Linked DNA regions of Tistrella bauzanensis. The protein of the gene in region 2 interacts with the protein of the main gene of each other region in a pairwise test. Links are inferred from orthologs where the notes say so. Each region holds a gene or a part of one and is shown on either strand. Other genes may lie near its edges.

The links.
Region 1: the proteins of ftsZ (region 2) and rlmN interact in binary tests that used the Escherichia coli proteins (3 or more experiments, as listed by UniProt). The link is inferred for Tistrella bauzanensis from one-to-one orthologs.

The regions. Positions count from the first base shown.
Region 1 is NZ_BMDZ01000047.1:24,175-39,927, reverse strand. Bases 7,618-10,402 are described here. They hold rlmN (23S rRNA (adenine(2503)-C(2))-methyltransferase RlmN), read right to left. Parts: upstream 9,758-10,402; coding sequence 8,477-9,757; downstream 7,618-8,476. Other genes in these bases: IEW15_RS17595 (invasion associated locus B family protein), read right to left, coding at 9,836-10,387; pqqA (pyrroloquinoline quinone precursor peptide PqqA), read right to left, coding at 8,216-8,338; pqqB (pyrroloquinoline quinone biosynthesis protein PqqB), read right to left, coding at 7,618-8,206. Also shown: IEW15_RS17655 (TetR/AcrR family transcriptional regulator), read right to left, coding at 1-9; IEW15_RS17650 (DMT family transporter), read left to right, coding at 140-1,111; IEW15_RS17645 (glutathione S-transferase family protein), read left to right, coding at 1,126-1,827; IEW15_RS17640 (adenylate/guanylate cyclase domain-containing protein), read right to left, coding at 1,812-3,167; IEW15_RS17635 (glutathione S-transferase family protein), read left to right, coding at 3,404-4,093; IEW15_RS17630 (MBL fold metallo-hydrolase), read left to right, coding at 4,157-5,071; pyrroloquinoline quinone biosynthesis protein PqqE, read right to left, coding at 5,081-6,208; pyrroloquinoline quinone biosynthesis peptide chaperone PqqD, read right to left, coding at 6,205-6,504; pyrroloquinoline-quinone synthase PqqC, read right to left, coding at 6,501-7,289; more of pqqB, read right to left, coding at 7,286-7,617; IEW15_RS17590 (Bax inhibitor-1/YccA family protein), read left to right, coding at 10,879-11,607; IEW15_RS17585 (adenylate/guanylate cyclase domain-containing protein), read left to right, coding at 11,697-12,785; IEW15_RS17580 (hypothetical protein), read left to right, coding at 12,887-13,504; IEW15_RS17575 (SOS response-associated peptidase family protein), read right to left, coding at 13,512-14,198; IEW15_RS17570 (oxidoreductase), read right to left, coding at 14,225-15,223; IEW15_RS17565 (lysylphosphatidylglycerol synthase transmembrane domain-containing protein), read left to right, coding at 15,423-15,753.
Region 2 is NZ_BMDZ01000001.1:124,950-140,826, reverse strand. Bases 12,652-15,560 are described here. They hold ftsZ (cell division protein FtsZ), read right to left. Parts: upstream 14,950-15,560; coding sequence 13,354-14,949; downstream 12,652-13,353. Other genes in these bases: ftsA (cell division protein FtsA), read right to left, coding at 15,064-15,560; lpxC (UDP-3-O-acyl-N-acetylglucosamine deacetylase), read right to left, coding at 12,652-12,744. In the rest of the region: IEW15_RS00575 (Phenylacetic acid catabolic protein), read right to left, coding at 1-678; IEW15_RS00570 (hypothetical protein), read right to left, coding at 739-1,218; IEW15_RS00565 (radical SAM protein), read right to left, coding at 1,215-2,474; IEW15_RS00560 (aromatic ring-hydroxylating oxygenase subunit alpha), read right to left, coding at 2,666-3,847; IEW15_RS00555 (PaaI family thioesterase), read right to left, coding at 4,246-4,749; IEW15_RS00550 (MaoC family dehydratase), read right to left, coding at 4,761-5,270; NAD-dependent DNA ligase LigA, read right to left, coding at 5,359-7,461; DNA repair protein RecN, read right to left, coding at 7,578-9,260; IEW15_RS00535 (outer membrane protein assembly factor BamD), read right to left, coding at 9,341-10,216; IEW15_RS00530 (helix-turn-helix domain-containing protein), read left to right, coding at 11,134-11,607; more of lpxC, read right to left, coding at 11,776-12,651; more of ftsA, read right to left, coding at 15,561-15,877. UniProt on the Escherichia coli protein: Essential cell division protein that forms a contractile ring structure (Z ring) at the future cell division site. The regulation of the ring assembly controls the timing and the location of cell division.

The DNA.
Region 1 (15,753 bases), on a different replicon or contig from region 2:
CCGGGCCATGGCTGTCTGTCGTCCTCGGCTGATATGGTCGTCGTGATCAGTGCAATGCGGTTGCATGTTGCCATCCGCATCGCTTGACGGCATTTTAAATCGATCGATCTAAAACGCAAGCAGCGACCACGGAGCGGTGATGACCCAGGCGGAAACCACAGGACCGGCATCCGGCCCCGGCAATACCCTTCGGGGCGTGCTGTGGGCGGCGCTGTCGGTGGCGATCTTCTCGGGCTGGTTCGTCGTCACCCGGTTCAGCGTCGCAGAGGCTGGCGGCGTGTCGACGCTGACCGTCTGGGACATCACCGTGCTGCGCTTCGGCGTCGGCGCGGTGATCCTGCTGCCGGTGCTGCTGGCACCATGGCTGATGCGCGGCCGCCGACGGCTTCCCCCTGGCGCCGGCCGCGAAGGGTTGCTGTTCGCGCTGTTGTGGGGCGCGCCCTTCGTGCTGCTGATCGCGCTTGGGCTGCAACTCACCTCGGCGGCGCGCGCGGCGGCGGTGACGCCGACCATGATGCCGGTCTTCGCCGGCCTGTTCGGCTGGCTGCTGCTGGGCGACCGGCCCGGCCGGCTGCGGCTTGCCGGCTATGCCGCCATCGCCGCCGGCCTGCTGGGCCTGATTCTGGCCGGCGCCGGCCTGCACGGCATGCGGGCGGTGGCCGGTTTCGCCGCCATGCTGGGGGCGGCGGCATTGTGGGCGATCTATACCCTGCGCTTCCGCCGAAGCGGGCTGACCGCCCTGCAGTCGGCGGCGCTGATCTGTGTCTGGTCGGCGCTGCTGGTGGTGCCAGGCTATCTGATTCTGGGCCTTGGCCAGTTGCAGGCGGCTCCGCTTCACGAGGTGCTGGTCCAGGCCGGCTATCAGGGCGTGCTGATGAGCGTGGTGGCGGTGATCACCTTCAACCGCGCCATCGCCCTGCTGGGTCCGGCGGCGGCCACCGCCATGATCGCGCTGATCCCCGTCACCGCCTCGCTGCTCGCCTTTCTGGTGCTGGGTGAGGCATTGAGCCCGGCCGAAATCGTGGCGGTGCTGGTGATCGTCGCCGGCGTGCTGCTGGCATCGCGATCGCCATCTCCCGCCATGTCCTCCACCCCGTCTCCCCGACACTGACACGAGGCATCCTGATGATCCGCTTCTATTTCCACCCGACCCCCAACCCTGCCAAGGTGGCGTTGCTGCTGGAGGAAACCGGCCTTGCCTATGAGGTGGTGCCGGTGGATACCAGCAAGGGTGAACAGCACGACCCGGCCTTCCGGGCGATCAATCCCAATGGCAAGGTGCCGGCGATCGTCGATACTGACGGCCCCGGCGGCCGCGAGGCGCGGGTGTTCGATTCCACCGCCATCCTGCTCTATCTGGCCGAGAAGGCCGGCCGCTTCACCGGTGATCCGCAGGACCGCCCCGAACTGCTGTCATGGCTGATGTTCATCGCCTCGGGACTCGGCCCCTATTCGGGCCAGGCGGTGCACTTCCAGCATGCCGCCCCCGCCGGGCTCGACTATGCGGTCAACCGCTATCGGCGCGAGGCCGAGCGCCATTATCAGGTGCTGGATGACCATATGGCTGGCCGCGACTACATCGTCGGCGACGACTACACCATCGCCGATATCTCGGCCTGGGGCTGGCTGGAGCGGGCCTCGCGGGTGCTGAAGGGCGCCGAGCCGCCGCTGGCCGGCTTCCCCAATCTGGACCGCTGGTTCAAGGTCATCGATGCCCGCCCGGCCGCTGCCCGTGCCCGCGCCGTCGGCCGCGACATCGCGTTCAAGACCACGCGTGACGAGGAAGCCCTGCGCGCCCTGTTCCCGTCGAACTACCCGCCGGCCTGATCGCCCGCCCGGCCGGCGGCGACGGCCTGATCGACGGGCAGGGCCGAGATCGCGACCAGATCGAGGCGCGCGTCCAGCCCGTCGACCGGGGCGGCGACCAGCCGCTGCAACCGGCTGCGCCGGGGCCGCCAGCCGGTGGCCTCGGCCGCGTCGACCACGCCGGCCTCGGCGAGCGCCACGGTGCCGGCGACCCGGTTGTGCTTCTCGATCTTGGCGGCCAGATTGACCGGCGCGCCGATCACGGTCAGTTCCAGCCGGCTGGCATCGCCGACCGCGCCGAACACCACCCGGCCGCCGGCGATGCCGATGCCGATCGCCACCGGCTCCTGCCCGGCCCGGCGGCGCGCATCGTTCCACAGGCCGACGGTGTCGAGCACCGCTTCGGCCGCGGCCATGGCCTGCGCGCAATGGCCGGCTTCGGGCGTGACCGCGCCGAAGGTCGCCATGATGCCGTCGCCGAGGAATTTGTCGATGGCGCCACCCTCGGCCTGGATCACCGGCACCAGCCGCGACTGGTAATCGGCCAGCAGGCTCATCAGCGCGTCCGGGGCCATCCGCTCGCTCATCCGGCTGAAGCCGCGGATGTCGATCATCATGATCGCCGCCACCCGCTCAACCCCTGATCCGGGCTGGATGGCAAGCCCGGTCTCGGCGATCCGCCGCGCGATGTCGGGGGCGAAGAACCGGGCGAGCGAGGCGCGGGCCGCCCCTTCCTCTTCGGCGCGCACCAGCATGTCGCGGGCGCGGGCCAGCCCGGCCGCCAGCACGGCGGTGACCACCAGGATCACCACGATCTTGTCGACCTCGGCGCCGATCAGCACGCGCGGGCCGCTCATATAGGCGACATAATCACGGGTGATCACCGACATGCCGCCGCCATCCCACAGCGCATAGAACAGCAATACCAGCCAGCCGGCCGCTGCCGCACCGCCCGCCAGCAGCACATAGCCCGGCTCGAACCGCAGGCAGCGCAGGGCGATGAAGATGAACACATACATCAGCGTCGGCGCCTTCAGATAGAAGGCGGCCGGCTGGTCGTACTGGATGTGGAAACTCCAGATCAGCCCGATCAGCAGCGCCATGTCGATCACCACCGACAGCGCCAGGAACCATCCCGGCAGTGGCCGGCGCCAAGCGATCCACATCCGGGTCACCGTGAACACGGTATAGATCAACAGCACCCAGGGCACCGGTTGGAACATCATGTCCGATCCACCGGCCCGGGGGCTGAAGGCATAGAGGCTGGCGAAGAGCACGATCACGCCCAGTTGCGCCCAGCCCACCACCCGTTCGGCGGCGGCCTGACTGTCGGCGATGGCGGCCTGAAGCCGCGCCGGCATGCCCCCCGGCGGTTTCCGCATCCACCCGAATGCCATCTGCCCTGCGTCGCTCCCCCTGAAGCCCGGCCGCGCCCATATGGGGCGCCCCATCTGCATCCGACCTCACGGGTCAAGACTAGGCGGTGGCACCGGCCGCGGCCACCAGAATGCGCCGGGCCGTCGACAACCGCCGGCCCGGCATCGCATGATGGCGGCCGGCCGCACGCCGGAGCATCGACACGGGAAGGCATTGCCCCATGTACCGCTTGTATATCGCCAACAAGAACTACTCGTCGTGGTCGCTGAGGCCGTGGGTGCTGATGCGGGTGCTGGGTATTCCGTTCGAGGAATGTCAGGTGCCGTTCGGCGGCACGGTCAACTGGCAGGCCTTCCGCGCCTTTTCACCCGCCGGCACCGTGCCCTGCCTGGATGATGACGGGCTGGCGGTGTGGGATTCGATCGCGATCATGGAATATCTGGCCGAGCGTCATGCCGGCGTGTGGCCGGCCGAGACCCGCGCCCGCGCCTGGGCACGGTCTGCCGCCGCCGAGATGCATGCCGGCTTCACCACGCTGCGCAGCCGCTGCCCGATGTCGTGCGGGGTGCGGGTGCGGCTGCGCGACCATCCGCCGGCACTGGCGCGCGACCTGAACCGGCTGGCCGAATTGTGGGGCGAGGGGCTGGCGCGGTTCGGCGGGCCGTTCCTGGCCGGGCCCGCCTTCACCGCCGTGGATGCCTTCTTCGCGCCGGTCGCCTTCCGCATCCAGAGCTATGGCCTGGTTCTGGGCGGTGCCGCCGATGCCTATGCCGCCCGGCTGCTGGCCTTGCCGGCGATGCGCGCCTGGTATGATGCCGGTCTGGCGGAACCGTGGATCGAGCCCGGTCATGAGGCAGAGATGGCGGCGAGCGGCACCGTGCTGCAGGATCTGCGCGCCACCGCCCGCTGACCCCGCCGGCGGCAATCCGGTGCCGCCCACCATTCACCACATCGTCAGGAGCAGGCAGTCCCGATGTCGTCCCCCATTTCCTATCGGCGCGAGATGCCGTTCGATTATGGCCGTCTGGAAACCGTGGCGCCGGGGCTGCGGCGGATCGTGGCGCGCAATCCCTCGGCCTTCACCTTTCACGGCACCGGCACTTATGTGGTGGGGGAGGGCCGCGTGGCGGTGATCGATCCGGGGCCGTATCTGCCGGAGCATGTGGCGGCACTGCTGGCGGGGCTGGGGGATGAGCGGGTGAGCCACATCCTGGTCACCCACACCCATAACGACCATTCCCCGGCGGCCGCCTTGCTGAAACAGGCGACCGGCGCCGAAAGCTGGGCCTTCGGTCCCCATGGTGCCGGTCGCGCGGGCGCGGATGGCGGCGGTGCGGCGGCGGTGGAGGAGGGCGGCGACCGTGATTTTCAGCCCGATCACCTGCTGGCCGATGGCGATGTGATCGCAGGCCAGGGCTGGACGATCGAGGCAGTGCATACCCCCGGCCATACCTCGAACCATCTGTGCTTCGGCTGGCGCGAGGCCCGGACGCTGTTCTCAGGCGATCATGTGATGGGCTGGTCGACCAGCGTCATCGCGCCGCCGGATGGCGAGATGGCGGCCTATCTGGCCAGCCTGCACAAGCTGCTGGATCGCGACGACGCGGTCTATTGGCCGACGCATGGCCCGGCGATCACCGACCCGCACCCCCATGTCCGTGCCTTCATCGCCCATCGCCAGGCGCGTGAGGACCAGATCCTGGCGGCACTGGCGGCGGGGCCGGCACGGATCATGGAGATGGTGCCCGCGATGTATCAGGGCACCGATCCGCGGCTGTTTCCGGCAGCGGCGCGGTCGGTTCTGGCGCATCTGCTGCATCTTGAGACGCGTGGATTGGTGACGGCGGGTGACGGCGCGCCGCTGGACGCCATCTGGCAGCGGGGCTGACGGCGCCGGTCAACGGACGGCGGTCCGATAGTGATAGGCGGGCAGGCTGTTGGGGGCTTCGGTGCCGGCTGGGGCTTCGGTTTCGGCCGCGCGTGCCTGCATACGGTGATGATCGGGTGACCGGGTGCAGGCCGGGTCGGTGGCGCGGGCATCGCCCAGAATCGCCAGCGCCTGACAGCGACAGCCGCCGAAATCGATGTCACGCCGATCGCAGGACCGGCAGGGCTCGGGCATCCAGTCCGTGCCGCGAAAGGCGTTGAAGGCCGGGGCGTCGGCCCAGATCCGATCCAGAGGATGATCGATGACCGACCAGATCTCCAGCCCCGGGATGGTCTCGGCTGCGTGACAGGGCAGCACCCGGCCCGCGGGCGTTACCGTCAGCACCATCCGCCCCCAGCCGCCCATGCAGGCCTTGGGGAAGCGGGCATAATGGTCGGGCACGACATGATCGATGGTGATCCGGCCGGCCAGATCGCGCTTCAGCGCCTCCACCTGCCGGACGGCGTCCAACGCCGCGCTACGGGTCGGCAGCAGGGCCTGGCGGTTGACCTCGGCCCAGCCGTGATACTGGGCATGGGCCACCTCCAGCCGGCCGGCGCCCAGCGCGATCGCCTGATCCACGATTGTCGCCACCCGCGCCAGATTGGCGCGATGGACGACCACGTTCACGGTCAGCGGCAGGCCCGTCTCGGTCACCCAGCCCGCCACCTGCCGTTTTCGGGCGAAGGCGCCGCTGCGACCGGCGATCCGGTCGGCGGTTGCGGGCTCGGCATCCTGGATCGATAGCTGGACATGGTCGAGCCCGGCATCGGCCAGGGCCTGAAGTCGCGCCTGCGTCAGCCCCAGCCCCGAGGTGATCAGGTTGGTGTAGAGTCCCAGCCCGGCGCAGTGGCCGACCAGCACCTCCAGATCAGAGCGGGCGGCCGGCTCGCCACCCGACAGATGGACCTGAAGCACACCCAGTGCCGCCGCTTCGCTGAACACCCGCATCCAGGTGTCGGTATCGAGTTCGGCGGCGCGTGCCTCCAGCATCAGCGGGTTGGAGCAATAGGGGCAGGCCAGCGGGCAGCGATGGGTGAGTTCGGCCAGAAGGCCCGCAGGCGCGGCCGTGGGCGGGGCGGCTGGGCGGATCGTCATGACAGCACCATCAATCGCTTGGCGACCATCTGGCCCAGCAACATGCGGGTATCGCCGGCGACCCGCTCGGGTGCTGCACCCGACAACGCCACCAGATCGGCGATGATCTGGTCCAGGGTCGCGGCACCGGTGCAGCGGCGGATAATTTCCAGCGCCACCGGGTTGGGTTCGATCAGGGTTTCCGGGGCGAGCAGGATCCAGCGGTCGCGGACGGTGTCGTGGCGCAGACGCACGCCACGCGCCAGATGCGGCCGCGCGCTTCCGGGCAGGGCGTCACCCGACGGTTCGCCGGTCATGTCCAGACCTTGGCGTCATCGGTGGGCTGCCAGGCGCCCGGCGGCGGGTGGCCGGCGACATAGGCGTGCCACAGCGCGTCCAACTGTGCCCAGAGCACATCGGTCTTGAACACCAGCGCCGCCATCACCGCCTGCTGATCGGTCGGTGTGACGGCATGACGGCGAACGTAGTCCAGGGCGAAGGCCGCGTCGCGTTCGGCCTGCGGCGGGCGGCGGGTGAAATAGGTCAGGGCCGCGCGGTCGACGAAATCGTAATGGGCGAGCATGCCGCTGACCCGCTCTCCGATCACCTGCGGCGAGAACAACTCGGTCAGGGACGAGGCGATGGCGTCGAGCAGCGGCCGTTCGGCGCAGAAATGCACATAGGCCCCGACCGCGAAACGGGTCGCCGGCAGCACGCCGCGCCCGGCCGTGACCATGGCGCGGTCCAGCCCCAAGGCGTCGGTCAGCGCAAGCCAGCGGGCGATGCCGCCATCCTCCGCCCCTGCGTCGCCCCCGCTTCCGCCACCCCGATCCTCGCCATCATGATCGGTGATCCGTTGCCGCCAGGCCCGGCGCAGCGCCGGATCGTCCATCCGGGCCAGGATGGTGGCGTCCTTGATCGGGATCCGCGATTGATAGTGATAGCGGTTCAGCGCCCAGGCCTGCACTTCCACCCGTGTGCAGGCGCCGCCATGCAGCCGGCGGTGAAAGGGATGCAGATTGTGATAGCGCGCGGCACCGATCTGGCGCAGCGCCGCTTCAAGCTGGTCGGGGGTGAGGGGGGCTTCATCCGGCGCGGTCACAGGCGGATCTCCATGCCGTCATGGGCGATCGCCCAGCCGGCGGCTTCCACCAGCCGCTGCTGCGGGGAGCTGTCGATCAGGACCGGGTTGGTGTTGTTGATGTGCATGTAAACCTTCAACGGCACGTCGATGCCCTCCAGCGCCGCCATCGATCCCAGCGGCCCATCCATCGCCAGGTGCCCCATGCGGGCGGCGGTTTTGGGCGACAGACCCAGAGCCGGCATCTCGTCATCGGTGAAGGTGGTGCCATCGAACAGCAGCAGGTCGGCACCGCGCACGCGCTCGCGGACCGCATCGGTCACCGCCGCGCAATTGGGTATGCACACCGCCCGGCTGCCGCCCGCCTGGAACAGGAAGCCCAGCACCCGGCCGTCATCGGCGGCGGTCTCGGCTGCCGTCCAGGCGGTGGTGGCGTCTTCCATATAGAGCGGCACTTTGCCGGGCACCGGAAAGGCGGTGACCGCAAGGCCGCCCGCCATCGTCACCGGCACATCCACCGGCAACGGCCGGCGGGCCACCATGTCGGGCGCCAGCACGTTGAACACGGCGTTGTCGCGCAGGATGTCCAGCGCCCGGGGGCCGGCATGGATGGTCAGGGGCTGGCGCTCCCGCAGGGTCAGCAGCCCGGCCACATGATCGATGTCGCCATTGGTCAGGATGACATCGGTGATCGGGCTGTGGCGCCGGCTGTCGGTGACCCGGGGATGCAGAGCGGGTGTGGCCAGGATCTGCGTGCGCAGATCGGGCGATGCGTTCAGCAGCACCCAATCGCTGCCATTGGCGCTGACCGCCAGGCCCGATTGGGTGCGCGGGCGCACCCGAGGATCACCGGCCCAGGCCAGCGCGCAGACCGGGCAGCGACAGTTCCATTGCGGGGAGCCGCCGCCCGCCGCGGCACCAAGAATGACGACGCGCAAGGTGAGCGCTCAGGCGTCGCTGTCTTCGGGCATGGCGATACCCGGCTGGGTATCGGCCATCTCGGCGCAGGCATAGCAGTTGATTTCCATGCCAAGGCGGGTTTCGACGATCATCGGCGTGGTCCAGGACATGAGGTCTGATCTCCGGTTCGATGGGCGCTCCCTGAAGATATGGGAACGCCCGGCGCTGTCGCCAGTCGAAACGGTCGAACGCCCGGATGGTTCCCGGCCGGAGGGCCGCTTACCCGGTCATGTCAGAGAGAGCACCGGTCAGGCCAGCGACAGCACTGCCGCGCGCGCTTCGGCCTCGGCCGCGTCTAGCGCCTCGTCGGTCACGGCTTCCACCGGCTCGCGGGTGCTGCGGCGGGCGCGCTCGCTGGCCGATTTCAACTGGCCACAGGCCGCGAGAATATCGCGGCCGCGCGGCGTGCGCACCGGCGAGGAATAGCCCTGATCGTTCAGATAGGTGGCGAAGGTGCGGATCTGGGTCCAGCTTGAGCATTCGAAGGTGGAGCCGGGCCAGGGGTTGAACGGAATCAGATTGACCTTGGCCGGCACGCCGTCGAGCAGGCGGACCAGCTCGCGCGCATCGGCCAGACTGTCGTTCACGCCCTTCAGCATGACGTATTCGAAGGTGATCCGCCGGGCATTGCTGGCCGCCGGATAGGTCCGGCAGGCCTCCATCAACTCGGCGATCGGATATTTGCGGTTGATCGGCACCAGCATGTCGCGGACGTCATCGGTGACCGCGTGCAGCGACACCGCCAGATTGACGCCGAGTTCCTCGCCGCAGCGCCGCATCATCGGCACGACGCCAGAGGTGGACAGCGTGATCCGGCGGCGCGACAGGGCCACACCCTCGCCATCCATCACGATCCGCATCGCCTTGGCGACGGCATCGAAATTATACAGCGGCTCACCCATGCCCATCAGCACGATGTTCGAAATCAGCCGGTTGGCATCGGTCGGGGTCGGCCATTCGCCGAGCTGATCGCGGGCGACCAGCATCTGCGCCGTGATCTCGGCGGCCGACAGGTTGCGCACCCAGGTCTGGGTGCCGGTGTGGCAGAACTTGCAGGTGAGCGTGCAGCCCACCTGAGACGACACGCACAGCGCGCCGCGTCCGTCATCGGGAATGTGGACGGTTTCCACCTCGCGGCCGTCGGCGAAGCGCATCAGCCATTTCGCCGTGCCGTCGGTGGACCGCTGATCGGCGGTGATCTCGGGCCGGCCGATCACGAAGTGATCGGCCAGTTTCGCCCGGAACGCCTTGGGCACGTTCACCATGTCGTCGAAGCTGCGGGCGCCGCGGAAATACATCCAGTGCCACAACTGCTTGGCGCGAAACGGCTTCTCGCCCAGCGCCGCCATTTCGGCTTCGAGCTCGGACCGTTCCAGCCCGATCAGCGTGCGCCGACCATCGCCCGGCACCAGGGTGGCGGGGGCGGTGGTCTGCGCGATCTTCTCGGCCGCACCCATGCGCCGCGCCGAGGCTGCGATCGCGGGGGAGACGGTGGCGCCTTCAGGCGCCGGCTGGACGATGACGGTCATGGCGTTGTGTGGTTACTCAAAGGTTGGAGATGAGGGGGTTGGAGATGAGGGGGTTGGAGATGAGGGGCGCCGCGCGGCTCAGCCGCACTTGCTGATTTCGGTGACCCCGGCCGTGACGCCCGACAGGCTGTAGGTATCGGTGGTGGTGACATCGCCCTGGCGGGCGGTGCCCTTGACCACCATCGTGGCGCCGCCACGCATGGCGTCGAGCAGGCGGCGGTCGGTGTCGGCGTCACGCGCCCAAGCGGCCTCGCCATCGGTGAACAGGCGGAAATTGTTGCCGCCGATGGTGACCGCGACTTCGGTGCCCGGCTTGTAGGCATAGCCCGCGAACACGCTGACCTCGGTGACCATCCGGCCGCCGCTGTTGCGGCGGTTGACCATCACGCGGGCATCGCCGCGGCCCTTCACCTCACCCTGGCGTTGCTTCGGCGGGCTCGCGATCCAGCATGATGTGGTCTTACCCGAGCCGGATTTGAAGCCGGTCCAGTCGCCGAAGGTGCCAAGCAGGCTGATCTCCTGCGCGGCGGCGGGCGCCATGCCGGCCACAGGCATGGCGACGACGGCGAACACGAGGGCGGCGGATGCCAGCGCAAGACGGCGGAAGGTGGAGGCGGAAGGACGGTTCATCTGGTCACCGGTATCTGGTGGACCCGCTGGAGCGGAAGCGGGTGCCCGGGCGGAGGGCGGCGAATGAGGCGGGTGAGACCCGGAAAGACTGGTTCCGGAGCCCGGGGATTTCAAGCACATGCTGGTCGATGTTCAACGCGCGGCATGACGGTTACAGTATCACGGGCGGCAATCACGGCCCACCATCCAACCGATATCGCGCGGCCACGGGGCCGATCCCTTGATCAGCGGATCGAGCCCCGCCATATCTGCCACGATACAGAGGTGGTCTCGCCGGGCCGCCATCCGCTGCCGTCATCCGATGAATGATGACAGGCTGATCCGGATGCAGACCCGGTCGGGACGTGTGGCCGACGATTGTCGTGATACCGGGCGCGTGGTGGTATGCTGCGGGCCGTGCCGGGGCGGCATCGGGACCAGAGCATGATTCCGGCGCCCGCCGGAGACGACTTATCGCACAGGCCCATAATTGTTTTCAAGGACCGGCAACCATGGCGTATGACACCCGCAGGGCATATGGCGCAGGATCGGGGGCGGCCGGGACGCAGGCCGCCGCCTTCGATGCCGGTTTGCGCGCCTACATGCTCGGGATCTACAACTATATGGCGTCGGCGCTGCTGCTGACCGGCATCGTGGCGGTGGCGGTGGCCAACACCCCGGCCGTCTATGAAGCGATCATGGGCACGGGCCTGCGCTGGGTGGCGATCCTGGCGCCGCTGGGCTTCGTGATCGCGCTGTCGGCCGGTATCAACCGGTTCAGCCGCGGCACCGTGCAGGTGCTGTATTGGCTGTATGCGGCATCGGTCGGCGTGTCGCTGTCGACCATCTTCATGGTCTACACCGGATCGAGCATCGCGCGGACGTTCTTCGTCACCGCCGCCGCCTTCGGCGCGCTCAGTCTTTACGGCTATACCACCAAGCGGTCGCTGTCGGGCTGGGGCTCGTTCCTGTTCATGGGGTTGATCGGGATCATCCTGGCCAGCGTGGTCAACATGTTCCTCGGCTCCACCATGCTGCAATTCGTGGTGTCGGTGGCCGGCGTGCTGATCTTCGCGGGGCTGACCGCCTATGATACCCAGCAGTTGAAGCAGATGTACGCCGCCAACATGGATGGCGAGACCGCCGGCAAGCTGAAGGTCATGGGCGCGCTCAGGCTGTATCTCGACTTCCTGAACATGTTCATGCTGCTGTTGCAGTTCATGGGCGGCCAGCGCAACTGAGTGACTGCCCGCATCTGTGATATGATGGAACGGCCCGCAGCAGATATGTTGCGGGCCGTTTCCATTCAGCCGCCATCACCGGTGCCATCATGACCTTCAGCCGCCGAGACCGCTTCCGCCTGCGCCTGCTGCTGATGGTCGTTCTGATCGGCGTGCTCGACGGCGGGCTGTACAGCTTCAGCTATGGTGTCGGGTTCGAGACCCAGGCGCGCGGCATCATCAGCGGTCTGCTGATCGCCCTGCCGATCGGCTTGTGGGAAACCTGGATATCGCAGATGGCCTTCGGCCGGTTCGTGCGCCGGCAGCGGGCGGTGATCACGGTTGCCATCAGCAGTCTGATCTATCTGTCGGCCATCCTGTTCGGGATTCATACCGGCGCCGTGATGTTCCATGACGACGAAGCGGCCGACGGGCTGATGGGCGTGTTTTCCGACGAAAGCTTCGCCTTCGCGATCGCCATCTCGCTGCTGATGAACATGGTGTTCCAGCTGCGCCGCATGATGGGGCCGGATGTGCTGATGCAGTTTCTGACCGGCCGCTATCATCACCCGCGTGAGGAAGAACGCGCGATCCTGTTTCTGGACATCCGCGGCTCGACCGCGATTGCCGAGCAGATCGGCGCCATCCGCTTCCTCGATTTCCTGAACCGGTTCTATGCCGATCTGTCGGAGCCGATCCTTGAGACCGGCGGCCAGATCTATCGCTATGTCGGCGATGAGATCATCGTGACCTGGGATCTGGACAAGGTGGCGCGCACCGGTGGCTGCTTCCGGCTGCTGCAACTGGCCGAGGCGGTGATCGCGGAACGCAGCCTTCAGTATCAACAGGTCTTCGGCGCGGTGCCGCGCTGGCGTGCGGGGCTGCATTGCGGTGTGGTCGCCGTGGGTGAACTGGGCGACATCCGTCAGGAAATCGTGCTGCTGGGCGATGCGGTGAACGTGACCGCCCGGCTGGTCGACCATGCCCGTGACACCGGCGAGGATGCGGTCGCCAGCGCCGATCTGGTGGAACGGATGGCGGCGGCGCCGCTGATGCCGATGCGGCTGCTGGGGGCGGTGGATATCCGCGGCCGGCGCGAACCGCTCAGGGTCTACGCGCTGGGGGCGCTGCCGCCGAACCGGACGGCCAAGGGCATCGCCGCCGATCCCGCGCGGGGGGGCGTGTCGGCCACCGCCTGACAAGTCCGCGAAAGCCGTGCCGTTGATCCGGCGGTTGTGGTGCGGCGATGCCGGGCATGCCAGGATGAGACCGCATCATCCCATTCGATGAAGGGAACCTCATGACGCAGATCCGGAAAATTCCCGTGCTTGTCACCGTCGCCATGCTGCTTGTATCGGCAGGTGGCGTCGCCAGCGCCCAGAGTTTTGATGCGCAGGCGCTGCCGGGACTGTCTCCGGGATCGCGCGATGCCGTCGCGAAGGACGCCGCTGATGCACCTGCCGGGCTTTACACGCTCGCCATTTCCCCCACCGGGCGGTGGGAAGCGTCGGCAGCGAAGAACCGGTCGACTGAAGAGCGCATTGCCAATGTGCTGCAGCGATGTGAGCATCGCGAGCAGGCGCCGTGCATTCTGGCGGTTGTCGACGGCCGGGCGACAGGGGAGACATCACCCCGGGCCAGCGGGCTCACCTATCCCGACGCCTTCGAGCTTGCCGCTGTTCCCTTCATCCGCGAGGGCGTCCGGTCGGCGATCGACGACAAGTTCATGAGGCGGCCCGATCATCGCGCGCTGGCGATCAATCGTCACGGCACTTGGGGTTCGTCCTATAACCGGTCGAGCGCCGACGATGCGGCAAAGGGCGCGATCGAGAACTGCGCGAAGAACGGCCGCGACTGTTTCCTCTATGCGATTGACGACAAGGTGGTCTTCACCCGCGAAACCGTGATCCGACCCTGACAGGTCACTATGTCTGCCCGCCCGGTGCTGCGCCGAACAGGTCCGGCGTCGCCGGTGCCGCGTCGGTGGCGGCATGGGCGATCAACGCCGGTGGCGGCAGGGCCGCCAGCCGGGCCAGCGCCTCGGCGGCGCCGGTCGACGGGTCCAGCCACAGGCCAGCGAATGGATGGGCATGGCTGTCAGCCGCCCCATCCCCATTGGCCAGTGCCGGCATGCGCGGGTGAATATGGGCGATTGCCGGTGCCGCGGCGCGAGTGATGACGGTGAAGGCCGGCCGGCCGGCGGCGTCGCGGCCATAGAGCCCGGCCATCAGCACGAGCCCGCCATCGGCCAATCCAAGCCGCAGCCGGCCCTGGCCGCGACCTTCCAGCCAGGCGGTTGCCGGCACCAGGCAGCGCCGGCCCAGATGCGGGCGGAAGCTCGGGGCCTCGTCCAGCCGCTCGATCCGGGCGTTGAACAGAGGGCTGCCATCCCAGGGCGCCGGCCAGCCCCAGGGCACCCGTGCGACGACGATCGCGCCCTGGTTATCGACCAGCACCACCGGCGCCCGGTCGGTGGGTCTGACGACGGCGGTCGGGACGACGGCCGCCGTGTCGGCAAGGCCAGGGGGCAGGGCCGGTGGCGCGCCGAGCATTCGTGCGAGCATCGCCTTCAGCTCGGCGGCGTTGACGCTGAGTTCATAGCGCGAGCACATCCGGTCCGCCCCCGTTCGCCGATGCCTCAGTCGGCCGAAAGATCCAGCAGGGCGCGGCCGGTCATGCCGCCGGCCAGAATCCGGGCCAGGGCCTCGTCCAGCCCCGACAGGCCGATCTTGTGGACCAGGGCGCCGGTGAGATGCGCATGCTTCAGATCGCCGGCCATCCGGTCCCACAGCGCCACGCGCGGCGCCATCGGGCAATAGACCGAGTCGATGCCCAGCAGGTTCACGCCGCGCAGGATGAAGGGCAGCACGGTGGTCTCGACCTTCACGCCGCCGGTCAGGCCGCTGACCGCGACCGAGCCGCCATAGCGGGTGGTCGACAGCGCCCGTGCCAGGGTGGCACCGCCCACCGGATCGACCACCGCCGCCCATAGCTGGCTGTCGACCGGCTTGCCGGCCGTGGCGAGGGTCTGGCGGTCGACGATGGCGGCGGCCCCCAGGCTCTTCAGATAATCGGCCGCATCGGCCTTGCCGGTGCCGGCATGGACCTCATAGCCCAGCCCGGCCAGCATGGCGACGGCATGGCTGCCGACGCCGCCGGTGGCGCCGGTCACCAGCACCGGCCCCTGATCGGGCTTGAGGCCGTTCTCTTCCAGCCGGCGCACCGACAGGGCGGCGGTGAAGCCGGCGGTGCCGAAGGCCATCGCCTCTTCGGCCGACAGGCCGGCCGGGCGCTTCACCACCCAGTCGGCCTTCACCCGGGCAAGCTCGGCGAAGCCGCCATCATGGGCGACGCCGGTCTCGAACCCGGTCACCAGCACCTCGTCACCCTCGGCGAAGCGCGGATCGCGGCTTTCGGTGACCGTGCCGGCCAGATCGATGCCCGGCACCAGCGGATAGCGTCGGGCGACACCGCCCTTGGCCAAGGTCGCCAGCCCGTCCTTGTAATTGACGCTCGACCAGGCGACGCGGATGGTGACCTCGCCCTCCGGCAGATCGCTGGTCTCGCGGCGGGTGACCTCGCGGGTGATGCGATCATCCTGGCGGTCGATGACGAAGGCGCGATAGCGTGTGGACATGGCGGGGCGTTTTCCTCGGGCGATGATTGGGCGGCTGCCCGAAAGGGTAGACAAGTGTCGCCGTGGCCCGCAAGTGCCGCCTGTTCGGGCCACGCATTCCCTGTCGCCTCTCGCATTCCGCCGTACTCGTGCCATATCAGGTCGCATGTCATTCACGCCCGCCCCGGTCGCAACCGACCCCGCAGATCCCTCCGTGGCCATGCCGCAGCATGGCCGGCGGCGTCGTCGGCTGGGTCTGATCGCCAAGATCGCCATCACGCTTGCGGCGCTGGCGCTGGCCCTGCCGGATGCGCGCGCGCGCGACGTGGTCGACCGGCTTGCCACCACCGATCCGGGCTGGATTCTGGCCGCGATCGGCATCGTCTTTGCGCAGACGGTCATATCGGCGCTGCGCTGGCGGCGGGCGGCCCGGGCGACCGGCATCGTGCTGCGCGGCCGCACGGCCCTGCGGGCTCTGCTGGTCGCCAACGGGCTTGGGCAGGCGCTGCCGGCCTCGATCGGCACCGATGCCGCGCGGATCGGGCTGGTCC
Region 2 (15,877 bases):
GATGAAACGCGCGCGCGCCTCTTCGTTGGTGTACTGGCGCAGGCCCCACTTCACATAGAGCGGCGAGCGCTTGCTTTCCGAGCTGCCGAACAGGTCGAGCGTGATCGGCCAAGCCTTTTCCAGCATCTTCTGGGCGTCGGCCAGGCCTTCCTCGGTCTGGCAGATCTCCCACACGATCCGATAGCCCTGGGCGACGTGGTTGTGCTCGTCGATGATGACGCTGGTGCACATGTCGGCGATCGGCTTATAGGAACTCTTCGACATCTCGTGGATCTGCGCCAGCACCGCCGCCTCGCCGATGAACGAGAACATGCCGCGACCCAGCCAGTTCTCGATCCGGCGCACGCCTTCGGTGCGATAGAATTCGCGCTGGTCGATATGCTGCTGAAGCATATAGGCGGTGTCGATGCCGATCTCGTCCAGCACCAGCTTGCCGCGGATATAGTGGTCCATCTCTTCCGCCGCCCGCTCGCAGCACACCTTGCGCTCATAAGCATTGGGCGCCAGCGGATAGAAGATCTGGATATAGTCGTCGGCGCCGGTCAGCTCGCCCTCGGTATGGGCGCGCAACTGGTGGATGACCAGTTCCTGATACTCGTCGGGCATCGCGCGGAACGCGGTGGCGTCCGGAACGATCAGCCGCTCCTGGGCGGCGGCGTGAGCGGTCTGTTCGGTCATGGCGGTCTTCCTCTCAAACGAGATGGTCGTGGAACGGGTGCGCAGGCACCCGCCTGGGGTTCAGGCGGGTCTGGCGCCCCCGTCAGGGGAGACACCGGTCGGCGGCACCGTCGCCGCACCGGTATGAATGACGATGCCCGCGGCCGCGACACGCGGCCCGCCACGGGCATCGGAAATCTCGGCATGCACCATCACGACACCGTCACCGGCGCGGCCCTCGATCCGCGCAAGGGCGGCCACACCGCGTGGCAGCACCGGCCCCAGCCAGCGCTGATCCAGCGAGACCAGCCGGGTCGGTCCGGCCTCGAAGGCAGCCGCGGCCGCGGCCCGCATGGCACGCTCCAGCAAGGCCTGCAGAATGCCGCCATTGATCAGGCCGCGCTCTGCCCCGCCCTTGTGGAAGGGCTCGATCCGGTCGATGACGGCGCGGGCACTGTCGGCCCCCGCCGCCTCGACGCGGATGGCGTTGTGGATCGAGACCGGCTCGGCCGACAGCCGGGCCGCTGCCTCGCGGATCCGCAGCATGCCGGCATCGGTCACGCGAATGCCCCCGCTTCGGCCTTGGCACCGGCGGCGGTTGCCGGCGACACCGGTACGGCCGCATGCAGCGGATTGGGCATGGTTTCGCCATAGCCCATCTCGGTGGTCACCTGCGACACCACGCCGTCGCCGATGACGTCGAGCACCGCATGACGCTGGCCTGCGGGCTTGGTCCAGTGGAACGGCCCCCAGATGAACTGCTTCCAATAGCTCTCGGCCATCTCGATCCAGGTTTCGAGCAGCAGCTTGCTCTCAAGGAAGCGATCCATGCTGACCACCATCCACGAGATCACCGCCTGACTGTCGCGGCAGCCATCGCAATGACCCGAGGTGCAGCAGAACTTCACCGTCTTCAGGTCGGCCGCCCAGGTGTTGAAGAACGGCAGCACCGGATTGCCGTTCACCAGCCGCTCGGCATGGGTGTCGTGGTCCTGCGACAGCGAGGGGCAGACGTCATAGCCGAAGCGGCCGAAATGGCTGCGGCCGGTGATCATGGTGCGGATGTAATAGGGTGTGCTGACCACGGTGTCGGGATATTTGGCCCGCACCCGCAATGCCTCTTCCAGCAGATCGGCCTGACGCGCCAGGCCGGTCGGATCATCGGTGTCATAGGCGCTGTAGAAGTTGAAATTCACCCGGTTGCCGTTGTCGCGGATCCGGACGACCGTCTCCTCGATATGGTCGATGCCGTTCTCGGTGAGGGCATAGATGAAACCGGCACGCGGATCGTCGCGGTAATTGGCCAGAGCCGTGTCGAACAGGCCCTGGAAGGTCCGGCCGCTGGGCTTGATGCCGCGCAGCTCGTCGTCCATCGGGCCGCCACCGAACAGGGTCAGGCCGACCGCGACGTTCTCGAATCCCTCCATCGGCAACCGGCGCAGGCCGTTCGACGAGATGGTCACATGCGCCATGTGCTTGACATAGAGCTTCAAGCGGTCGGGAAACAGGGTGGGCTCGCCACCGATCACCAGAGCGGCATTCACCCGCCGTTCCTTGGTCTCCTTGATCAGGAAGGCTTCCAGCGCCTCAAGATCCTTGGCCTCGCGGGTGGCGGTGTCATGGCCGTATTCAAAGAACCAGCACCCCTTGCAGCGGATATTGCAGGCATTGGTCAGGTGATATTCGCTGACGCGGATCTTCCGCGAAAAGCGGAGCACCGCTTGCAGCCGGTCACGCAGCGCATCGTCGCCATCGAGAAGGGTCTCAAGGCGTTGCATGCGTTCGCGCGTGACACTGCGGTTGTCGTCGGACTTCATAAGGCAGCCCCTGTCGTCACGGGATTGAATCGTCGGGGGTCGTGGAAACCGGCACGGGCCGCCTGACCGCCATCGGCCGGGCAAACGGAAAGCGTCCACGCGACGCGTCCCACGCCGGCATATCGTCCATCATCCGCGGTCGGTTCATCGAGGGGCGGCCGCCACAACCGGTGCGCTGCCCCCCTCAGCCGTTACTCGGCGGCCTCGGCATAGCGGACCCAGTCCGCGTCGCCGTTCAGCATCGCCTCGACTTCCTGATGGAACCAGGCAAGAGCCTGTTCATAGCGCCCGAAGACCAGATGATCATTGGCGCCTGAATTCAACCCGGCCTGGATCGCTTCCGACCGGTCGCTGTCTTCCTCGGTGACATCGAAGACGACATGCATGCTCTTCGACCAGATGTCCTCGGCGGTCTTGCTGTTCAGATACTTCGGCGGCACCAGCGTGTAGGCCGGCAGCTTGCAGTTGTCGATTCCGTCCGGCCAGGCCTGGAAGATCGCGCAGTGATCCGGCAGCACCGCCAGCATCAGGTTCGGGAAGATGGTGTACAGCACCGTGGAGTGATCGCGCAGATTCCAGGTCGAACGATCCTGGTCACGGATTTCGGGGATCGATCGCTTGGGCAGCACCACACGGGCATGCGGCGACAACCGGTCGAAGCCGGCGGTGTTGTCCATGAACACCGGCCAGATGGTTTTCGTATGGGTGCGGCGGGTGTGATAGTTCTCAAGGAACGTATCCAGCGCCAGCTTCCAATTGGTCTTCTTCTCAAGCTGGGCCGGGCGCCACACGACATAATCTGCGGTGCCGATATGCTCAAGCTCATGGGCCATCGGCCCAAGCCAGGCGTCGACATCCACCTTGGGCGCGGTCGGGTCCGCCTGCACGAACACGAAGCCGAAGCGTTCGGTGCAATGCAGCTGCTTCAGCCCCATCTCCTCGCGCTTCATGTTGGGGAAGCCCTCGGCGGCGGGCACGCCCACCAGCTTGCCATCGGTGCCATAGGTCCAGGCATGATAGGGGCAGACGAAGCTGCGCTTGTGGCTGCCGCATTCCTCCCACACCAGCTTGGTGCCGCGATGGCGGCAGACATTCAGGAAGGCATTGACATGGCCATCCTGGGTCCGGACCAGCAGAATCGGAATGCCGGTCACGTCCAGGGTCTTGTAATCGCCGGGCTTGGGCAGTTCGCTGCCATGGGCGACGATGATCGGGTTGCGCCGGAAGATGACCTCGACCTCGCGCTTGTAGCGCTCAGGGTCGGTATAGCGGCTGACCGGGTTGCGATATTCGGTCGGATCCATCTCGGTCGTCCGGCGGTCGATCATGTCGAACACTCGTTCGATCAGATGAACCTGTGTGGCGTGATCCATGGCGTCCTCACACATATGCTTATTGGGGCATTGGGCGCCGCGATGACCGCTGCCCACCATTCCTGATGCATCATTCGCCTGGAACGGGAGGATGGCGTGCCTTGAGAATCAAACTCTCTTTAAAATATACTTATGGTTGCGTCTCGCTGCAACGCAGGAATTAATATTTGCGCAGATAACACGCGTATTGCGACAATTGACTAAGATACGACAGAAGCGCTGCGAATCTCATCCATTAGCCCTGAGGCGGCTGCCTGGACAGGGTTAACAGACACGCCAGAGTTGTGATCAAGAAAAAGCCCCGGCCCTGCGCGTCTGCGCAGGGCCGGGGCGGTGTGGCTCAATGATGCCGGGGCATCCATGGCAATCCGTCCCCGCAGGGCCGGATCGGCGGGTTGTCAGCCACGCGGCTGCAGCACGGCACAGGTCGTGGTGGCGTGGGCATAGAGCGTGCCGTTCAGATCCTCCAGCCGGCCTTCGGCGGTAGCGATCATCCGGCCGGTGTGAATGGCCCGGCCGATCGCGCACACCGGGCCGGCGCTCAACGGCAGCGCCTTGACCATGTTGACCTTCAATTCAACGGTCGTGGAACCCACACCCGCCGGCATCAGGCTGTGGATGGCGCAGGCGACAGCGGCATCCAACAGGGTCGCCATATAGCCGCCATGGGCGACGCCCATCCCGTTCAGAATATGGGGGCCGGGTTCGGCCGCGATCTCGGCTTCGCCCCGCGTGATGCGGACCAGCCGGAAACCCAGGGTCTCGCCGATCGGCGACAGTGGGCCCGCCCGGTCGATATAGGCCTGCAACTGGGCCAGACCGTCCAGCCCCGATGCCAGATCGGCGGCCCCCGCCGTTCCATCGGATGGCGGCAGCTGTGTCGTCGCATCCGGCGCTGTCACGCCCGCCCCGCTCATGCCATCACCGTTCGCCGGCGCAGCATCCACATGCCGCGCATCGTGCAGATCACCTCGTCCTTCTGGTTGAAGGTGGTATAGAGCAGCTTGACGATGCCGCGATCGGGCTTCGACCGGCTGGGGATCACCTCGGTCACCTCCAGCACCAGGCGCACGGTGTCGCCCGGCCGCATCGGCTTCAGCCAGCGGATCTCATCCAGACCGGGGGAGCCCATCGACGAGCCGCTGACGATCCTGGCTTCCAGAACCAGCTTGAAACCCAGCGACAGGGTATGAAAGCCGCTGGCGATGATGCCGCCATAAATGCTCGCCGCGGCCGCCTCGCGGTCGACATGGAAGGGCTGGTCGTCGAACTGCCGGGCGAAGGCGATCACCTCGTCCTCGGTCACGTGGCGCGACGGCGTGTTGAAGGTCTGGCCGGGGGCGAAATCCTCGAAATAGAGGTCGGTCACGGGCAGGCCGCTGGCGGCGGATGCGGTTTCGGCTGGCACGGTATCGGCAGGCATGGGCAAACCTTTTCCTGGGGCCTCTTCATCGCGGACCCTTGAAACGAACGTTTGATCCGCGTGAGTATGCCCGTTTCCGAGCGCGCCGTCAGCCCTCGCCGCCGGTCGCCGCCAGGAACTCGTCCTCGGTCCAGACCTCGATCCCCTTGTCGCGCGCCTTGGCAAGCTTCGATCCGGCGGCAGCCCCGGCCACCAGGATACCGGTTGCCGACGACACCGCGCTGGCCACCGTTCCGCCATGCTGCTCGGCGCGGCGTTTGGCGGCATCGCGGGTCAGTTTCTCAAGCTTGCCGGTGAAGACCAGGGTCTTGCCCGACAGAACCCCCGAAACCTGCGCCGGAATATCGGCCGCCACCACCTCGATCTCATCGATCAGCCGGTCCAGCACCTCGCGGTTATGGGCTTCCGCCATGAAATCGACCAGTGCCTCGGTCACCACCGGGCCGATGCCGGCAATGGCATCCAGATCGGCGCGCGCTGGGCTTTCAGGGTCGGCTGCCGCCTCAAGTCCCGCGCGCCAGTTCTGAACCGTCCCGTAATTGCGGGCCAGAAGCTTTGCCGTGTTCTGCCCGACATGGCGGATGCCCAATGCGAAGATCAGCCGGTCGAGCGGCAGTCGCCGCCGCTGTTCAATCGCCTGCAACAGGTTGTCGACCGATTTCTGTCCCCATCCGGCGCGGCTCGTCAGGTCGATCTCGCCCGTCGTCTGTCGCTGCGGCAGGGTGTAGATGTCCACCGGCCCGCGGATCAGGCCGTCCTCGAAAAACGCCTCGACCTCCTTGCGGCCCAATCCCTCGATATCCGCGGCGTCACGCGACACGAAATGCTTCAACCGTTCAACCGCCTGGGCCGGACAGATCAGCCCGCCGGTGCAGCGGCGGATGGCCTCGCCCGGCTCACGCACCGCATGCGATCCGCAGCGCGGGCAAACGGTCGGCGCCTCGAACGGCACCGCATCCGCCGGCCGTTCGGCCGTCACCACCTCCACCACCTGCGGGATCACGTCGCCGGCGCGCTGCACCACCACCAGATCGCCGATCCGGATGTCCTTGCGGGCGATCTCGTCCTCGTTGTGCAACGTGGCGCGGGCCACCACCACGCCGCCGACCGTGATCGGCTCAAGATGGGCAACCGGGGTCAGTGCGCCGGTGCGGCCCACCTGGATCTCGATGCCCAGCAGCCGGGTGCGGGCCTGTTCGGCCGGAAACTTATGGGCGATCGCCCAGCGCGGCGCCCGCGCGACCTGCCCCAGCAGGGTCTGCCAGTCCAGCCGGTTGATCTTGTAGACCACCCCGTCGATGTCGTAATCCAGGCCGTGACGGTCATTGCCGATCGCCCGATAGCGGGCGATCAAGTCATCGGCGCTGGTGCATAGCTGGCGCAGGGGATTGACCGTGAAGCCGAACGCTGCCATCCGTTCCAGCGCCCCCCACTGGGTGTCGGCCAGCGGTGCCGACAGCTCGCCCCAGCCATAGGCGAAGAATTTCAGCGGCCGGCTGCGGGTGATCTCGGGGTCAAGCTGGCGCAGCGATCCGGCGGCGGCATTGCGCGGGTTGGCGAACAGCGCCTCTCCGGCCGCGGCGCGGCGTTCGTTCAGCGCGGCGAAATCCGCTTTGCCCATATAGACCTCGCCACGGATCTCGACCAGATCGGGGGCATCTTCGGGCAAGATCTCGGGCACGCTGTCGAGGGTCAGCAGATTGCGGGTGATGTCCTCGCCCTCGGTGCCGTCGCCACGGGTGGCGGCCACCGTCAGGCGGCGGTTCTCGTAACGCAGGCTGGCCGACAGCCCGTCGATCTTGGCCTCGGCGACCACCTCGACCGGCGCATCCTCGGCCAGGTTCAGCCCCTTGCGGGCGCGGGCCAGGAACTCCACCACGTCGTCGTCGTCGAAGGCATTGGCCAAAGACAGCATCGGCCGGGCATGACGGACCTTGGCAAAGCCTTCGGCCGGTGCTGCGCCGACCATGCGGTTGGGGCTGTCCGGGGTCTGGAGTTCGGGATAAAGCGTCTCCAGCCGGGTCAGATCGGCGCGCAGCGCATCGTATTCCGCATCGCTGATCTCCGGCTGCGCATCCTTGTAATAGCGGGCGTCATGAAACCGGATCCGCTGGACCAGCGCCTTGTGCTGCGCGCGGGCCTCATCAAGCGTCGGCTGCGCTGAAGCGGCGATATCTGGGCGCTCGGTCATGGCCGGAAGGCTCCGTGAACAGACGGGACGACAGGTAGGGGGCCGCGAGGTTTACGACGCCAGAGGGCGCGGATCAAGACGGATCACCCGCATGGCGCGCCGGCCCCCCATGGCAATCAGGCGACGTCGCGCGATGCCAGGCTCATCAGCCGGTCGGCGGCGGCCCGGGCCTCGGCGGTCAGTTCGGCGCCCGACAGCATCCGCGCCACCTCTTCGCGTCGCTCGGTCGCGTCCAGTGCCCGCACCTCGGTCAGCGTCTGGCCATCCTCCACGCGTTTGGCGACCCTCAGATGCAGGTCGCCGCGGGCCGCGACCTGCGGGTTGTGGGTTACCACCAGCACCTGTGCATGGCCGCCCAGCCGCTGCAACCGTTCACCCACCGCATCGGCGACGGCACCACCGATGCCGCTGTCGACCTCGTCGAAGACCAGGGTGCCGGCGCTGGCGGTGCGTGCCAGCACCACCTTCAGGGCCAGCATCAGCCGCGACAACTCGCCACCCGAGGCCACACGGGCCAGCGGCCCGGCCGGAGCGCCCGGATTGGTGCGCACCATGAACTGGCAGCGTTCGGTGCCCTCAGGCCCCCAACTGCCCTCGGGTAAAGGGTCGAACGCGACCGCCAGTTCCACCCGGCCCATCCGCAGCGGCACCAGTTCGGCCGAAATCGCCGTCACCAGGGCATCGGCCGCGCCGCGCCGCGCCGTCGACAGGGCGGCTGCCGCCGTCTTATAGGCGGCACGCGCGGCCGTGGCGGCGGCGGCAAGTTTGGCAACCCCGCCGATGCCGCCATCGATCAGATCCAGCCGTTCGCGGAGGTGCCGCGACAATTCGGGCAGGTCTTCGGTCGTCACCTGATGGCGGCGCGCGGCCGCCCGCAATGCATAGAGCCGGTCCTCCACCGATTCCAGGCTGTCTTCGCCCAGATCCAGGTCGGCCATCAGCCGCTCGATGGCCGCAACACCCTCGCCGATCTCGATCGAGGCCCGTTCCAGCCCGGCCCGCAGCTGCGCCACCCGCGGTTCCGTATCGGCATCAGGCAGGCGCTGCAGGGCGCGGTCGGCATCCAGCAGCCGCATCTCCAGGCCGGGTTCGCCGTTCAAGGCATCGAGCGCCGCATTCAGCGCCGACACCACCCGGTCGGCATTCTGAAGCCGCTGACGGCGGGCAACCAGGTCGGCCTCCTCGCCCGGCTCAGGCTTCAGCTTCACCAGGTCGGCAAGGCTGGTGCGAAGATGATCCTCTTCACGGCGCACCGCCTCGGCCTCGGCCTCGGCGCGATCGCGGGCGGCATCGGCTGCCTGCATCTCGCGGAAGGCACGCGCGGTGGCCGCGCGCAAGGCATCGTGGCCGCCGAACTGGTCCAGCACATCGCGATGGGTGCGCGGGTCCAGCAGGCCGTGCTGATCATGCTGGCCGTGGATCTCGACCAGATAATCGCCGATCTGTCGAAGCAGCGTGACACCCACCGCCCGATCGTTGATCCAGGCGCGGCTGCGGCCATCGGCGGTGACCACACGGCGCAAGGTCAGCGATGCTTCAACGGGGATCGCCTGTTCGTCGAGCACCGCCCAGACCGCATGGCCAGGGGCCAGCTCGAAGACGGCGGTAACCGATGCCTGCGTCGCGCCGGCGCGGACCAGCCCGCTGTCACCGCGCGCACCCAGCGCCAGGCCCAGCGCGTCGAGCAGAATGGATTTGCCGGCACCGGTTTCACCGGTCAGGACGGCGAGACCGGACCCCAGGTCGAGATCCAGCCGGTCGATCAGAACGACGTCGCGGATCGAGAGGCTTGCGAGCATCCGGCCTTCCGTGACGGTTGCGGGCGGGCCCAGGCGCGGTCAGTCGCGCGGGCCCTGCCCGACCCATTCGAGACGACGGATCAGAACACCGAGCTGAAGGCCCGGCTGATCCACGAACCCTTGTCTTCAACCGGGCGCAGATCGCGACCGGTGAGCAGGGCATAACTGTCCTCATACCACTCGCTGCCCGGATAGTTGTACCCCAGCACGGCGGCCGAGGTCTGGGCCTCCCGCTCGATGCCGAGCGAAAGATAGGCCTCGGTCAGCCTGTGCAGGGCTTCCGGCGCATGGGTGGTGGTCTGATAGCGTTCAACCACGGTGCGGAACCGGTTGATCGCCGCGATATACATGCCGCGCGTCAGGTAATAGCGGCCGATCTGCATTTCCTTGCCCGCCAGATGGTCGCGGGCCAGATCGATCTTCAGGCGCGCATCGCGGGCATAGGCGCTGTCGGGGAAGCGGCGCACCACCTCCTCGAAGGCTTCCATCGCCTTGCGGGTCATGTCCTGATCGCGTCCGACATCCGAGATCCGCTCATAGTTGCACAGGCCCACCAGGTAATAGGCATAGGCAACATTGGGATTGCCGGGATGCAGGTCGATGAAACGCTGGGCTGCCGCGATCGCATCCTCGTATTCATTGGCCTGATAATAGGAATACGCGGCCATCAGCTGCGCTTCCGTGGCCCAGGTCGAATAGGGATGCTGGCGTTCCACCTCGTCGAAGCTGCGGGCGGCATCGCGATATTCGCCCTGGTCGAGCTGTCCCGCCGCCTCATTGTAAATCTGGTCGACCGGCCGTTCCACATAGACCGGCTCGTCATTGTCGCTGGAGCACGCGGCGAGCACGGTCATGCCCGCCAGCAGGATGCCAGCCCGCGCGATCTTCCGGCCGCGGCCCGCCTGTGCCGCCATCCGCATCGCGATCGCCCGTTCCGTTGCGACTGCCTTCGCCATCCGCTCCCCGTCACGCTTACTCGGTGTCACGCACTCAAGCCCTGCCCGCCACTGCAGCCGGCCGGCGCCACGCCCCCGAACCACCACAGACAACAGTCCCGGGTCAGGCGGCCGCTACTATATCACTCTTGTCCCGGACGAACAGAGCCGTGGCGCATCGATGCGCGCGTGCCCCGGCAATGCCACGGCATCCCCCGCCGCCGCCGCATTCCGCCGACGGCGGCGGCCGGCCGTGCGTCATTCTGTTGCGCACCATGAGACCGGAATACCGATCATACCGATCATGATGGAAAACCGCCCCCGCAGGCTCCACCTCCGGGCCGACGGCCTCCCATCACGCGGCAGGGCGTCATATCCGGATATGACTGGTGCATCAGAAACGTACAGCGTTGGCCAAGACCGCGATGGGATGAACAGCGCATGCCGGAATGACAGCACGGCGCACATAATCCATCGATCTCCGCACCCACAGGGCGCAAGTCGCAGGCGAGACATGGTTCAATTCTCACTTTGAAACAGCATTTCGATTGCAGCCGGACGGCGCTGAATCGGCTTGGGCCACAACCCTGACCATTTTCTGGAAGCAGCGACAGAGTTAATATTTTGTTCATGATACGCCGTTACGCGTTCATGAGGCTGCCTGGTTTCAACCAATTCTTTGATCGCTGCTTTTATTGTCGATGCAGGCCGGAGAATATATTCATGCATTTCGCTGCAAGCTCTGGCTCGATGAATTTGAAGCGTGCGAAAGAATCCCGGAGCAACCGACGGTATTATGTGAAGAAGTCACTTTCTAGCGCGAATATCTCTGGCGATTGTTTCCGTGCCCGTTATGTCTGTTCGGCGAACAAGAATGATTACTCGAAGTTCTGTTTGACAAACCTGTTCATGCGACCGCAAATATGAGCAACAAAAACATGCACAGAGACGCCTGCGCTATGGGGGAACTGGCAAGACGTGTCGATAATTTTGTCGGAGAGCGTATCCGTCTGAGGCGGACGCTGCTCGGCATGACACAGGAACATCTGGCGGCAGCGCTCGATATTTCGTACCAGCAGGTGCAGAAATACGAAACTGGTCTGAATCGGGTCAGTGCTGGCCGTCTTTATGAAATTGCAACCAAACTTGGGGTGCCAGTTGCTTTCTTCTTCGACGGCCTCGAAGAGATTGCGGACAGTATAGATCTGGATGCGCCTAAGGAACATGGCGGCAAGAACCGGTCGACGATCGAGCTTGTCCGCTACTTCACTGATATCACCGACCAGACCTTGCGGACGGCAATCATTCGCCTGATCAAGGCCTTGTCAGAAGGCGGACGTCGCGACGGGACACCGCTCGCGCCAGATCTGGACGTGGACAATCTGCTGGCCGACGACCGCGAGAGATCGTAGCCGTCGCCGGTGGCACCCCACGGCCCTGTCATGCCCACGCCTGCATGGCCGATCGAAGACCACTGAAAAACCCGCGCCGTCCCAGGGAAACGGCGCGGGTTTTTTTGTGTCGGGTGACGGTCCACTTTGCGATACGGCTGAGGCGACGTGGTCGCGGCGGTTCGCGGCTCAGGCCGCCGCAACCTGATGCAGTTGACCGGCCTCTGCGACGCATTCGGTATAACGCCACGCCGTCGGATCGGCGAACAGCTTGTGCAACAGGGCGTTGTTCACCCCATGCCCCGGGGCCAGCCCCTCGAAGCGCGCCAGCAGCGGTGCACCGGCCAGATACAGATCGCCCACTGCATCCAGTGCCTTGTGGCGCACGAATTCGTCGGCAAAGCGCAGCCCCTCAGGGTTCAGCACCGCCCCGCCATCGACCACCACGGCATTGTCCAGCGACCCGCCGCGACCCAGGCCCGCCGCCCGCATCTGCTCCACCTCATGAGCAAATCCGAAGGTGCGGGCCGCAGCCAGCTCGCTGGCAAAGCCGTTCGCGGTCAATTCAAGTTCGATCCGCTCGCGGCCGATCACCGGGTTTTCGAAGTCGATCGTGACGTCCAGAATCCAGCGGTCGGCGGGAACCAGCCGCACCCGCGATGCACCCTGCTCCAGCTCGACCGGCTTCAGCACCTCAATGAAGCGGCGCGCCGCCGCCTGCTCGGTGACGCCCGCGCAGTCGATCAGGAACAGAAAGGGGCGCGAACTGCCGTCCATCACCGGCACTTCCGGCCCGTCGATATCGACCAGCAGATTATCGATCCCGGCCGCGGCCAGCGCCGCCATCAGATGTTCAACCGTCGACACGCTCGCCGCCGGCCGGTCACCCATAGCCGGAACGCCCAACATGCTGCACAGCCGGGTGTTGATGATGGTGTCATGCCGCGCCGGCACGATCACGCCCCCAAGATCGGTCCGGCGGAAGCGGATACCGCTGTCCACCGGCGCCGGGCGCAGGATCATCTCGACGGGCATGCCGCTATGCAGACCGATGCCGCTGCACCGCATCGGCACGGCCAGCGTCCGCTGACGGACGACGCCCAGAGGCGCGGCACGGCGGAAGAAATCGGCGCTGTCGTGGATGTCGTTGAGGTACACGGTCAAAGGCTCCGTTCACAAATGCGGCCGGTCGGCATGTCTGTTCGGCAATGGGTCGATCGGCGGTGCGACACCGTCGTCTGCGGATCGTCGTGGTCTGCCGAAACAGGCGGGCCATCTGTCGGCCAGCGTGGATCCATGGCGGGATCCGTCAGTGAACAGGTAGCAAGCCGCGCGTCAGCTCACAAATCACTCTTTGTTACCAATTGTAACAGCACCACCGTCATCAGCCGTGACATCGCCGGGCAGGCATGACGGCCAGGGTGCCCGCCCTGGTGCCGATTCGAGAAAAGATGCCATTTCAAAAAAAGAAGACGCCGGCCCGTGCCGTGACGGCACGAGCCGGCGCCCGTCTGCGCGCTTCCGAGCGACCGGACGCGCAGGCTTGCAGCCCGGGGCACCACGGCTGCGCATCGCCTCCGCCCAAGATGGCGGAACGCGATCGTCGCGCGGATCCGTCGGTGCGGCCGGCTTTATCGGCAGACCTGGCCACCGCGGGCAGATCGCGGCAGGCCGGGTCGTCTATGGCGGAGCCGCCATCCCCCAGGCCCCGGCGGGCCGCCGAAGCGGCCGGCCGGCCCGGGGATGACGCCCGTCAGGTCGTCGGGCTCAATTGGCCTGACGGCGCAGGAAGGCCGGGATCTCCAGCAGGTCGGTCTCCTCTTCGGCCGCGCGCGGGGCGGCAGAGCCTTCGACATGATCCAGCCGCGGCGTGCGACGGGGCTGTTCGTCTGCCGGGCGGGCCGGCACATCTGCCTCGCGGCGGTGGCCACCCGTCATCCGCTGCAGGAACGACAGCTTGCGGGGGGCCGCTTCGGTGGCCGGGCGATCATCGACCACCGACCGGTTGGCCGTCTCGGCGACGCGGGCGGTGGCAGGCAGGTTCAGCGCGCCATCATGCGCCTCGGCATGCGACTGGGCCGCATGGGCCGGGCGCTCGGGCGCCCGCACCGGCTCCGGCGCGATGAAGCTGCCATCATCCACCTCGCCCCGCGGCATCTGCGGCTGGCCGCCACGGGCATCGCCACGGGTGGTGGTGATGACCGGCGCCTGGCTTTCCATCGCCGGGCGCTGGCGGTTCATGCCGCCGCCGGCGGCCATCTGCGGCGCATGCTGCATGGCGGCCGCCTGCTGGGCGTCGGCGCGGGCCTGGGCCTGCGCGGTCGCATTGGCCTGGGCCTGGCCACGGGCGGCAGCTTCGGCTTCCTGTTCGCGGCGGGCGCGCTGGCGGGCGACTTCCTCGGCATCGATGCCCGTTGCCACGACCGACACGCGAACCGTGCCTTCCAGGCTGGGATCGAAGGTCGAGCCGAAGATGATATGGGCGTCGGGGTCGACTTCCTCGCGGATGCGGTTGGCGGCCTCGTCGACCTCGTACAGGGTCATGTCGCCGCCGCCGGTGATGTTGATCAGCACGCCGCGCGCGCCCTTCATCGACACGTCGTCGAGCAGCGGGTTGGAAATCGCGGCCTCGGCGGCCTCGATCGCGCGGTTGTCGCCACCGGCCTCGCCGGTGCCCATCATCGCCTTGCCCATCTCGCTCATCACGGTCCGGATATCGGCGAAGTCCAGGTTGATCAGGCCGGGCATGACCATCAGATCGGTCACGCCGCGCACGCCGGCATACAGCACGTCGTCGGCCATCTTGAACGCATCGGCAAAGGTCGTGCGCTCATTGGCCACCCGGAACAGGTTCTGATTCGGGATGACGATCAGGGTGTCGACATACTTCTGCAGTTCGTCGATGCCGGTCTCGGCCAGCCGCATGCGGCGGGTGCCCTCGAAATGGAAGGGCTTGGTCACCACACCGACGGTCAGGATGCCCTTTTCGCGGGCGACCTGGGCGATCACCGGTGCGGCACCGGTGCCGGTGCCGCCGCCCATGCCGGCGGTGACGAACACCATGTGGCTGCCGTCGAGATATTCGGAAATCTCTTCCATCGTCTCCTGGGCGGCCGCGCGGCCGACCTCGGGGCGCGCGCCCGCACCCAGACCATGAGTGATCTGGTGGCCAAGCTGGATGCGCCGCTCCGACTGGCTCTGGCTCAATGCCTGGGCGTCGGTGTTGCAGACGATGAATTCGACGCCCTCAAGCTGGGCGTTGATCATGTTGTTGACCGCATTGCCGCCGGCGCCGCCAACACCGATCACGGTGATGCGCGGGGTCAACTGCATGCTGTCGGGGATGCTGAGATTAAGGGACATTGTGTTGCCTCCTGGTCGCTCGGACTTTGCTCGATGGACCCTGCCGCAGATCGCCGTCGCAGGGCCCCGGAAACTTTGGGACGCGGGTCAGACCGTCTGACCCCCGCCGGTCATCTAGAAGTTCGCCTTCAGCCAGCGGCCAAGCCGGCCAAGGGTGCCGCGGCCGGCATCGGGGCCGGCATCACGCTCGCCCACCTCGCCCCAATCGGCCACCGCATGGGCGATCAGCCCGGTCACCACCGAAAAGCCGGCGCCACCCGACTGCTCGATCTCGCCCGAGGCCGCGATCGGCCGGCCCAGCCGAACCTGACGACCCAGCACCCGGCCCGCCAGCTCACGCAGGCCCTGAAGCTGCGAGGCGCCGCCGGTCAGCACCACGCGCTTGGCGCCGACATCGGCCAGGCCGCTTTTTTCAAGCTGCTCGCGGATCAGTTCAAGGGTCTCCTCGATCCGCGGCCGGACGATGTTGACCAGCAGAGAACGCGGCACGTTCTGCACGCCGTCGGGCTCGCCCACCCGTGGCAGTTCGATCAGTTCGCGCGCATCCGATGGCGTGGCGATTGCCGAGCCGTACAGCGTCTTCATCCGCTCGGCATGAACCAGCGGGGTTTCCAGCACCTGGGCGATATCGCGGGTGACATGCAGGCCGCCGATGCCGAAACCGTCGACATGGATGACGCTGCCATTGAAGAACACGGCCATGGTGGTGCCGCCGCCGCCCATGTCGACCACGGTGGTGCCCATGTTGCGCTCGTCATCCACCAGACAGGCCAGGCCGGCGGCGAAGGGCGAGGCGACGACCGATTCGATTTCCAGGTGGCAGCGGGCGATGCACAGCTCAAGGTTCCGCCAGGGGCTCGACTGGGCGGTGATGACATGCATGCTGACACCCAGCCGCTCGCCATACATGCCGCGCGGATCCCGGATG